Regions from separate parts of the Williamsia sp. z71 genome, predicted to be linked through region 2. Evidence: predicted binding sites of a transcription regulator. Region 2 holds the regulator's gene; each other region holds the start of a gene.
What was found. Region 2 encodes LexA, which represses DNA repair genes until DNA is damaged. Its sites were predicted from a motif close to CGAACANNTGTTCG; they were not measured.
Positions count from the first base shown of each region.

Region 1: the regulator LexA is predicted to act here: its motif matches at 1,851-1,864, upstream of AC51GR_RS16880 (HNH endonuclease signature motif containing protein).
Region 3: the regulator LexA is predicted to act here: its motif matches at 1,427-1,440, upstream of AC51GR_RS11545 (HNH endonuclease signature motif containing protein).

Region 1 covers NZ_JCANWX010000006.1:358,286-361,563, forward strand. Annotated here, with positions in the region: gene AC51GR_RS16875 (dienelactone hydrolase family protein) at 1-71, shown strand, start outside; gene AC51GR_RS16880 (HNH endonuclease signature motif containing protein) at 206-1,789, opposite strand; gene AC51GR_RS16885 (FMN-dependent NADH-azoreductase) at 1,975-2,613, shown strand; gene AC51GR_RS16890 (ABC transporter substrate-binding protein) at 2,716-3,278, opposite strand, start outside.
Region 2 covers NZ_JCANWX010000005.1:191,686-194,963, forward strand. Annotated here, with positions in the region: gene hrpA (ATP-dependent RNA helicase HrpA) at 1-435, shown strand, start outside; gene nrdR (transcriptional regulator NrdR) at 450-899, opposite strand; gene AC51GR_RS13930 (LysM peptidoglycan-binding domain-containing protein) at 990-1,496, opposite strand; gene lexA (transcriptional repressor LexA) at 1,685-2,404, shown strand; gene AC51GR_RS13940 (acyl-CoA dehydrogenase family protein) at 2,518-3,278, opposite strand, start outside.
Region 3 covers NZ_JCANWX010000004.1:178,914-182,191, reverse strand. Annotated here, with positions in the region: gene AC51GR_RS11545 (HNH endonuclease signature motif containing protein) at 1-1,365, opposite strand, end outside; gene AC51GR_RS11540 (TetR family transcriptional regulator) at 1,515-2,162, opposite strand; gene AC51GR_RS11535 (vitamin K epoxide reductase family protein) at 2,264-2,890, opposite strand; gene AC51GR_RS11530 (TIGR03564 family F420-dependent LLM class oxidoreductase) at 3,021-3,278, shown strand, end outside.

The DNA of each region.
Region 1 (3,278 bases), on a different contig from region 2:
ATCGTCGCGATGCCGACGAACGTCACTTCAGCACCCTCGAAAGCCTCTTCCGGGAGAACCTCACTCCCTGACCGTCAGCCGGTCGACACCCCGACCCCTGTCAGGCCCCTGCGATTTCACAAATTCGCAGGGGCCTGCCGCTATTCGTATCCGAATCACCGCAGCGGGACGCTCGCGATCACGAAACATGTGTTCGAGTTGATGACTATTCGACCCGGTCAGGATTGATGAAGTCCGCGTCGGGCCCTGATTCCGGATCGAGTTCGGATTTGGAGTTGTCGTGATCGCGGGAGAGTTTTTGTCGGTGTTGTGCGAGTGAGTCCTGGCGGTCGGCCAGGACTTTCTGCCAGGCTGCTGCGAGGGTTTCATTGACATGCTGGGCCCGGTTGACCCGCGGTTTTCTTTCCGGATCCACCGACGCCGGCGGTATCCACCCGACCCGGCCTGCATCGGGGCCTTCGGTGATCATGATCGTCTGCCACTGATGCGGTCCGTCACCGATGAGTTTGTGGTGCGGCGGGCAGGCTGATCCCATCATGTTGATGTCGGTCAGGCCCCCGTTGATCCAGGCAAGTAGGTGATGGGCCTCGACCCAGGTCGCCGGATTGGTACAGCCAGGATGCGAGCAGCCTCGATCCCGGACGAACAACGCCAACCGTTGACCTTTTTGGGCGGTCCGTTTGGTCCGGCCGAGATACAACACCTCAGCGGAGTGGTCAGCGAAGACGGCCAGATATTTGTCCGACCGGGCGGCCAGATTCAGGGCCTCGTTGACCGGAATGTCCACTCCCGACGCCGTTCTGGCGATCCCCGCACACTCGTCAAGCTGCTGCTTGGTCATCGTGACGATCAACTGGGCCGGCAAACCACGATGCGACTTGCCCAGCAGATTGCACTCCAGAATGGTTTTCAGGATCGCCTTGAGCGCGTCGTGGAATTGTTGGCCCTTCGAACGGGTATCACGCTCAGCAGCAGCCTTGATCAGCTCTTTGTCCTGTTTCGGGTCATCACTGGCTCCGGTCGGCGAGTTGGGGTCGGCCGGGTTGTTCATCCCCGGCGCCGCCCACACATCCATCACCGTCCTCAACAGGGCCAGGGTTTCCGGGTCCAGGGTGCCGGTGATCTTGGCCATCAGATCCACCCCCTGAACCCCGATACCCATCGACCGTTTACGGGCCCGATCGGAATCATCAGTCAATCGGCCATCAGGGTCGACCCGGGCCAACACCGCGCGACCGGCGGCGGTCAGCTGGGTGGGATCTTGGCCGACGGCCTCTTCGGTCATCCAATGATCGACCACGTCATAGACTGCCGGATCAGAGGCCGACGGGATCTGCTTACGCACATCCAACATGACATCCATATGCGCCGCCCCGATCAAACCGCGTGACCAGGCCTGCTCGGCGGCAGGGCATTTCGGCGCCAACTCCTCCCCCTGCAACGTGTGAAACCGGCCGACCGCCTCCAGGGCCCGGATCCGGGACATGGTTTGCCCTTTGGTCAGCCGCAACTCGCTACGGGTGAAACCGAACAGTGACGAATACCCGGCTTCGGTAAACGATGACCGATCCGAGACCCGCAACAGGTGACGCAACCCGGTGAACTCGACCTTACGGGCGATCCGTTCATGCACCCGCACAAGCTCATTGACTTCCGCGCCAGACATATCGGAATCAGCGCAGTCCGCGATATCGGCAACGAGCAACTCCAACTCGAGGTACTTGCGCACCAGTACCGGAACCGGCGAGGAATCAACCGAAGAGTCAACAGGTGGATCGTCAGACATCATGCCCCCCAGCACATCTGATCAAAACGCTTACGATCAGAATACACCGGAAATCTTAATCTGTCGAATGTTTGTTCGAGCAACGGGTTTAGGTGTCCTGCTTTGACAAACCACCTGTGGGACAACGCCTTGCGCGTGTCGGACACGCGGTCCGATCCGTTACCCGAGCGCTGGTGCAGAATGATCAGATGCCAACGTTGCTGCACATCGATTCGTCCGCCAATCCGAAGACGTCGGTCTCCCGCGAGCTGACCGGACTCTTTGCCACCACGTGGCTCGGACGCGGAGAAGAACGGACGGTCACGTACCGAGATCTGCATGCACAGCCGGTGCCGCACATTTCCGATGCCGGATTGCATTACGCCCCGCGACTCCGGGTTGATATCGAGGATGTCGCGCCGGAAGCAGAAGCGCTGCAGGCTGAACTGATCGCGGAGATATCCGCCGCGGATGCGGTGGTCATCGGCGCACCGATGTACAACTGGTCGATTCCCTCGACGCTCAAGGCCTGGGTCGACCACATCCACGTTCTTGGGACCACCGCGCCGTACGACACTGCCGATCAGCCATTCGCCGGGATTCCCGTGGTGGTCATCTCATCACGTGGCCTGACATACGGACCCGGGTCGAACGACGAAGGTCTTGACCACACCGTTCCCCCGCTCATGCAGGTCCTCGGTGTGGCTCTGGGTATGAAAGTCGAGGTGGTGACGTCGGATCTCACTCTCGTCGGACGGATCCCGGCTCTGGATCCGTTCACCGAACAGGCCACCACCTCTGCGGCCGCCGCCCGTGACAGAGTTGTCGAGATCGCACAACAGATTTGAGTGGCGGCCAGCCATAAATCGCCTACGGAGCCGGCGCAGCAACCTCATGACGGGCGTTCGTCACCGGGCAGGACTTTTGGTGTCGCTACCCGGTGACGGCTCCTACTTGATGTCGGCCATGGTTTTGCCGACATCAGCGAGTGTCATCGCCTTGCCGTAGTCATTCTGATACTTGAAGGCCGGAATGTTACAGCGATACGGACCATTGTCAGGTTTGAAGTCCGCGGCCATCCAGCCGTCCGGCGTCACCTGCTCGACGTTGAAACAGGGTGACGGCGCAGCGCCCGGCGTCAGATCGATCGGCGCGGTGAGGCCACCACCCGTCCACGCCGTTTCTTTGACGGCTGCCTCATAGGTACAGGTACGCGTCAGATCATCCCCACAGCTTGCCGCCGACTTGGCGAACAGCAGCCACGAAGAGAATGCTTTAATCGATGGCAACGTCAATTCTGCGTCGGGCGCATAGCGGTTGTAGAGGTCATGGATCTGCTGCATCGCCGGCACCTCGTCTGCACTCTCCAACGGCGCAACTCCGCCGAGTTCCACTACATTATTCTGTTCGCCGGCCGACGTACCCAATGCCTCGATGAACGAATCGTTGTACGCATTGTTACCCGGGTTGATCCAATCCAACTTGTAATCCATGTCGGTAAGCGAACTTTCGA
Region 2 (3,278 bases):
AAACTGCGTCAGGCCGCGGCTATCCTGAGCCGGGTGGCCCCGTTGCGCACCGCCATCGCGGCCACCACGGTCTCCGACGCAGCCGACGACGTGCGGGATCAACTCGCGGAGCTTGTTTTCGATGGGTTCATCTCGGCCACCGGTGCCGAACATCTCGCCGAGATCCCGCGCTACCTCGATGCTGCGCTGGCCCGGCTGGAACAGCTACCCGCCTCGGCTGCACGGGATTCCGCGTCGATGGCAGCCATCGACCGCGTGGTGGCCGCGTGGACCGACCACCTGCGGACGATTCCACCGGAACGTCGCGATGCGGTCAGCGAGGCGGCGGGCTGGATAGTGGAGGAATTACGAGTCGGACTGTTCGCTCAACAGCTCCGAACCGCATACCCGATTTCAGAAAAGCGTGCCATCAAGGCGATCCGCGACCTGCGTTAGGCCGCGGGGTGTCGTCAGGACTTGCTCGACCTGAGGTCGTCGATTTCTTTCTGGAAATCGTCCACCGAGTCGAATGACCGGTAGACCGAGGCGAATCGAAGGTAGGCGACCTCGTCGAGTTCCCGGAGCGGGCCGAGGATGGCCAGACCTACCTCGTTGGCGGGGACTTCCGCCGAACCCGATGCCCGCACGGCTTCTTCCACCTGCTGCGCGAGATGCTGCAACTTGTCGTCATCCACCGAACGGCCCTGGCAGGCGCGGCGGACGCCGCGCATGACCTTCTCGCGGCTGAAGGGTTCGGTGACGCCGGTCCGCTTGACCACCGAGAGCACCGCGGTCTCGACCGTGGTGAAGCGGCGTGCACACTGCGAACAGGCACGGCGACGACGGATGGCCTGCCCCTCGTCCGCCACTCGCGAATCGACTACGCGGGTGTCCTCGTTCTTGCAAAACGGGCAATGCATGCACGATCCCTCGACAGTCGACGGCCTGGGCGGATTGACCAGACACTCTGCCTTCGAGGATACCGTCCGTGATCGCGGCCCCTCCACCGTCTACCTCGCGTAGACCGGGGTGACCAATGCCTGACCCACCGACAGTGCCGAGTTGTTCATTGCATTGAGCTCCATGATCTTCGCGACCACGGTCTCGGTCGGCATCTCGGGGGCGATACGTGATGCGATGGCGCCCAACGACTCCCCCGACTGGACGCGGACGACCTCGGTGCCCAGCCGGGCCGGATCGCTCGACTGCTGTATGACTCCGCCGAAGAACGTCATGAAGGCGACCACCAGCATCAGCCCCACGCCGGTGACCGCCGCGCCCGCCCAGGCGCGCCTACGGACGAAAACCATCTCACGTTCGGTCGGTATCCGCTGCTCGGAGTTACGCGATGCGGCACAGGAGACGGCCACGCGGCGCTGCGCGGACAGTCGGCGACCGGCGGGGCGGGTCGTGTCCGAGGGCCGTACCGGGCGCGTGGTGCGCGTGGCGGTATCGCTCTCGGGGTGGTGAACAGGCCGAGCTGTGGCCGGCCGGGTGATGGTGGTGGCTGCAGTCATGGGTTCAGTCCTCGGTCATCGGTTCAATCCCTATTCGATCACTCGTTCGATTGAAAGAGTGTTCGATTTGTATCACGGGCCTCCGACAAAGCGCCACGCCTTCTCGAACAAATGTTTGAGACTTGTGACCATTTGCACTATCTTTGTCCCATGGACCCCGCCCGACACCGCATGAACTGGAGGACCTGATGGCCGATACAACCCAGCCCCCGACACCGGCGGACGGGGCCGCGACCACTGTGGTCGCCACCGAACCACTCGCCGAGGGCTCACTGACCCCTCGCCAGAAAGCAGTTCTCGAGGTCATCCGTACCTCGGTCCGCCAACGCGGCTACCCGCCGAGCATCCGGGAGATCGGCGACGCGGTGGGCCTGACCTCGACGTCTTCGGTCGCCCACCAGCTCCGCACCCTCGAACGCAAGGGTTTCCTGCAGCGCGAGAACAACCGGCCCCGCGCGGTGAACATCCAGGACACCGACCTCAACCCGGCCACCGCGGCCGGTCAGGTCCAGACACCGGACGAATCCATGCCCACGCCGACGTTCGTCCCGGTGCTCGGCCGGATCGCCGCCGGCGGGCCGATCCTGGCCGAAGAAGCCGTCGAAGACGTCTTCCCTCTCCCCAAGGAGCTGGTCGGCGAGGGTTCGCTGTTCCTGCTCAAGGTCGTCGGCGAATCGATGATCGACGCCGCCATCTGCGACGGCGACTGGGTGGTCGTACGCCAGCAGAATGTGGCCGACAACGGCGACATCGTCGCCGCGATGATCGACGGTGACGCCACGATCAAGACGTTCAAACGGACCAAGGACGCGGTGTGGCTGATGCCCCACAACCCGGTGTTCGATCCGATCCCGGGCAACGACGCCGTCATCCTGGGCAAGGTCGTCACCGTGATGCGCCGACTCTGACCTGCCGGTCGTAGGCAGATCATCCCCAGACAGTACAAAAGGCGGGGTGTACCGGAACCTTCCGGTACACCCCGCCTTTCGCGTTCGAGGCGGTGAGCGATCAGATCCTGGGGTCAGACCCCGAGGCTGCGGCCGATCACTTCCTTCATGATCTCGGTCGTTCCGCCGTAGATGGTCTGCACGCGAGAATCGAGGAACGCCTTGGCGACCGAGTATTCACGCATGTAGCCGTACCCACCGTGCAGCTGCAGGCACCGGTCGACCAGGTGCACCTGGTTCTCGGTCGCGTAGTACTTGGCCATCGCGGCGTCGGGGACGGTCAGTTTCTTCTCGTTGAGCAGACCGATGCAGTGATCGACGAAGACGCGGGTCGTCGTGGTCGAGGTGGACAGCTCGGCCAGCAGGAACCGGGTGTTCTGAAAGTTGCCGATCGAACGCCCGAAAGCCTTGCGGTCCTTGGCGTACTGGATGGTGGTCTCCAGCACCTGCTCCATCGCGGCAGCAGCGACCACCGCAATCGACAGCCGTTCGCGCGGCAGGTTCTGCATAAGGTAGATGAAGCCGAGACCCTCTTCACCGAGCAGGTTCTCGGCGGGCACTCGGACGTTGTCGAAGCTCAGCTCGGCGGTGTCCTGTGCCTTCATGCCGACCTTGTCGAGGTTGCGGCCGCGTTCGAAGCCTTCCATACCGCGTTCGACGACCAGCAGGCTGAAGCCTTTCGCGCCGGCCTCCGGGTCGGTACGTGCGACCACGATCACCAGGTCGGCGTTTATGCCGTTGGTGATGAAGGTCTTCGATCCGTTGAGCACCCAGTGGTCGCCGTCTTTCTTGGCGGTGGTCTTGATGCCCTGCAGGTCTGAACCGGTTCCGGGCT
Region 3 (3,278 bases), on a different contig from region 2:
GGGTATCCACCCGACCCGACCCGCGTCGGGGCCTTCGGTGATCATGATCGTCTGCCACTGATGCGGTCCGTCACCGATGAGTTTGTGGTGCGGTGGGCACGCCGATCCCATCATGTCGATGTCGGTCAGGCCACCGTTGATCCAGGCAAGCAGATGATGGGCCTCGACCCAGGTCGCCGGATTGGTACAACCAGGATGCGAACACCCCCGATCCCGGACGAACAACGCCAACCGTTGCCCCTTCTGCGCGGTCCGTTTGGTCCGGCCGAGATACAACACCTCAGCGGAGTGGTCAGCGAACACGGCCAGATATTTGTCCGACCGGGCTGCCAGATTCAGGGCCTCTTTGACCGGAATATCGACTCCCGACGCCGTTCGGGCGATCCCCGCGCACTCGTCAAGCTGCTGCTTGGTCATCGTGACGATCAACTGGGCCGGCAAACCCCGATGCGACTTCCCCAGCAGATTGCACTCCAAAATCGTCTTGAGGATCGCCTTGAGCGCGTCGTGGAATTGTTGGCCTTTCGAGCGGGTATCGCGTTCGGCCGCAGCTCTGACCAGCTCGTTGTCCTGTTTCGGATCATCACTGGCTCCGGTCGGCGAGTTGGGGTCGGCTGGATTGTTCATCCCCGGTGCCGCCCACACGTCCATCACCGTCCTCAACAGGGCGAGGGTTTCGGGGTCGAGGGTGCCGGTGATCTTGGCCATCAGATCCACACCCTGATCCCCGATACCCATCGACCGTTTACGGGCCCGATCCGAATCGTCGGTCAACCGGCCATCAGGGTCGACCCGGGCCAACACCGCGCGGCCGGCCGCGGTCAACTGGGTGGGATCTTGGCCGACGGCCTCTTCGGTCATCCAGTGATCGACCACGTCATAGACTGCCGGATCCGAGGCCGACGGGATCTGTTTGCGCACATCGAGCATGACATCCATGTGCGCCGCCCCGATCAAGCCTTTCGACCATGCCTGCTCGGCGGCAGGGCATTTCGGCGCCAACTCTTCACCCTGCATCGTATGGAATCGGCCGACCGCCTCCAGGGCCCGGATCCGGGACATGGTTTGCCCTTTGGTCAGCCGCAACTCGCTACGGGTGAAACCGAACAGTGACGAATATCCGGCTTCGGTAAACGATGACCGATCCGAGACCCGCAACAGGTGACGCAACCCGGTGAACTCGACCTTACGGGCGATCCGTTCATGCACCCGCACAAGCTCATTGACTTCCGCGCCAGACATATCGGAATCAGCGCAGTCCGCGATATCGGCAACGAGCAACTCCAACTCGAGGTACTTGCGCACCAGTACCGGAACCGGCGAGGAATCAACCGCAGAGTCAACAGGTGGATCGTCAGTCATCATGCCCCCCAGCACATCTGATCAAAACGCTTACGATCAGGATACACCGGAAATCCCAATGTGTCGAATGTTTGTTCGAGTAACAGGCTCTGTGCTTGAGCACCCCTGCGCGGCAACGTGTTGCGCACGGGGCTGGGCAATCGCGCAGTCGGTCAGCGGGGTTCGAGGCCTCTCATCACGCCGGCCACGTACTGGTCGAGTGCGTGGGGATCCTGTGGTCCTTCGTGACTCACGGTCAGGTAGGCGTAGAGGCCGAGGAAGAAAAAGAGTGCGCTGTGTGCGGGGTCGACGTCGGCATGGATCTCACCACGATCGCGGGCCTGTTCGATCTGCGTGATGACCAGTTCGATGACGGACAGTCCCTTGGCGGGGGCGGGATCGAGCTGTGGTCGGGTGGGGGAGAAGTAGAGGGCCAGGACGTCCCGGAACAGCTTCTTTCCCAGCCTGCGCTTCGCTGATTTCGTCAGGCGGACGGTCTCATAGAACACTGCGGACAAATCGGTCGACTTGGCGATGAATCGCTCGAGATCTCGTGCTGCCCTGGCAACCTCGGCGTTCTCGATCTCGATGAGTACGTGCTCTTTGCTGGGGAAATGGAAGTAGAACGTGCCGCGTGCGACGCCTGCTGCAGCCACGATGGCACCGACATCCGCGTCGGCCACGCCGGTTCGTTTGAACTCGGCCACCGCTGCATCGAAGATCCGTCGACGTGTCTCGAGGCGCTGTGCCGCACGCCCATTCGGCTTGTCCGGGGTCGGTGGTTCTGGTTTCTTCTCCGCAGCGTTGCCTTGACCCGTCATCTGTCCGAGTCTAGGTTGCGATCACGCGTGTGCGGTTGTTCTCCACCGCGAACCCGATCGCGGTGGTGGTCTGATCTGGGCGGGCGCTTGACCGCTCGGTATCAGATCAGCGTCGACCAGTACCACCAGAAATGCTGTCCGATCAGGCCGGCGATCACGAGAATCCACACGACCGGGATCAATGAATGGATGCTCAGGGCCGCGTTCACCATCGTCCGCCCGAAACCGTCGGGGATGTGGTCGTCGGCATTGCGCAGGCTCACGTAGCAGAAGGCAACGATGGTCACGACCCAGACGACCATGCAATACGGGCACAACGCGTCGATGCGGTAAAGGCTCTGGAAGATAAGCCAGTGCACGAAGACGACGCCGGCGGTCAGTCCGACCTGCATGCCGAGCATCACCAGGGCAGATGGTTTACGTCCCATCATGACGGCGATCGCCAGCAGGGCCGAGAATCCGATGAGTCCGATCAGCGAGTTCGGAAAGCCGAAGAGCGCCGCCTGGGACGTGTCCATGATCGAGCCGCAATTCAATACCGGGCTGATATCGCAACTGGTCACGTAGTCCGGGTTCGCCGTCAGCTCGAACTTCTCGACGGTCAAGGTGAACGACGCCGCCAGCCCGAGGACCGCGCAGATGCCGAGGATCCAGGGGAGTAGTCGAGGGAACAGGACCGGTGGTGCGTCGTCGGTGCTGTCCGAAGTGGACACGTCTGTCGCTGTCATCGCCACATCGCCTCGCCGTTCATGCCACGAATCTACGCTGACCTGCAGGCGAGCCGGTCGGGGTGCGGGGGGATGCCATACAGTCGTATAGGCTGGCGGGATCACCTTCAACAGGCAGGTTGGCAGAGTTATGCGAATTGGATTGACCGGCGGGGCTTCGTCGACAGACAAGATTGTCCAGCAGGCCGAGCGGGCCGAGGCGGACGGTTTCACCTCCCTCTGGTACGCCAGCACCGTCGCGGGTGATCCCCTTGCCGCACTGGCGGTGGCGGGCCGGTCCACCTCCTCGATCGAGCTGGGAACCGCTGTCCTCCAGACCTATCCGATCCATCCACTGCTGCAGGCCAACCGTGTTGCCGCGGTCGCCGAGGCGATGGGACGACCCGGT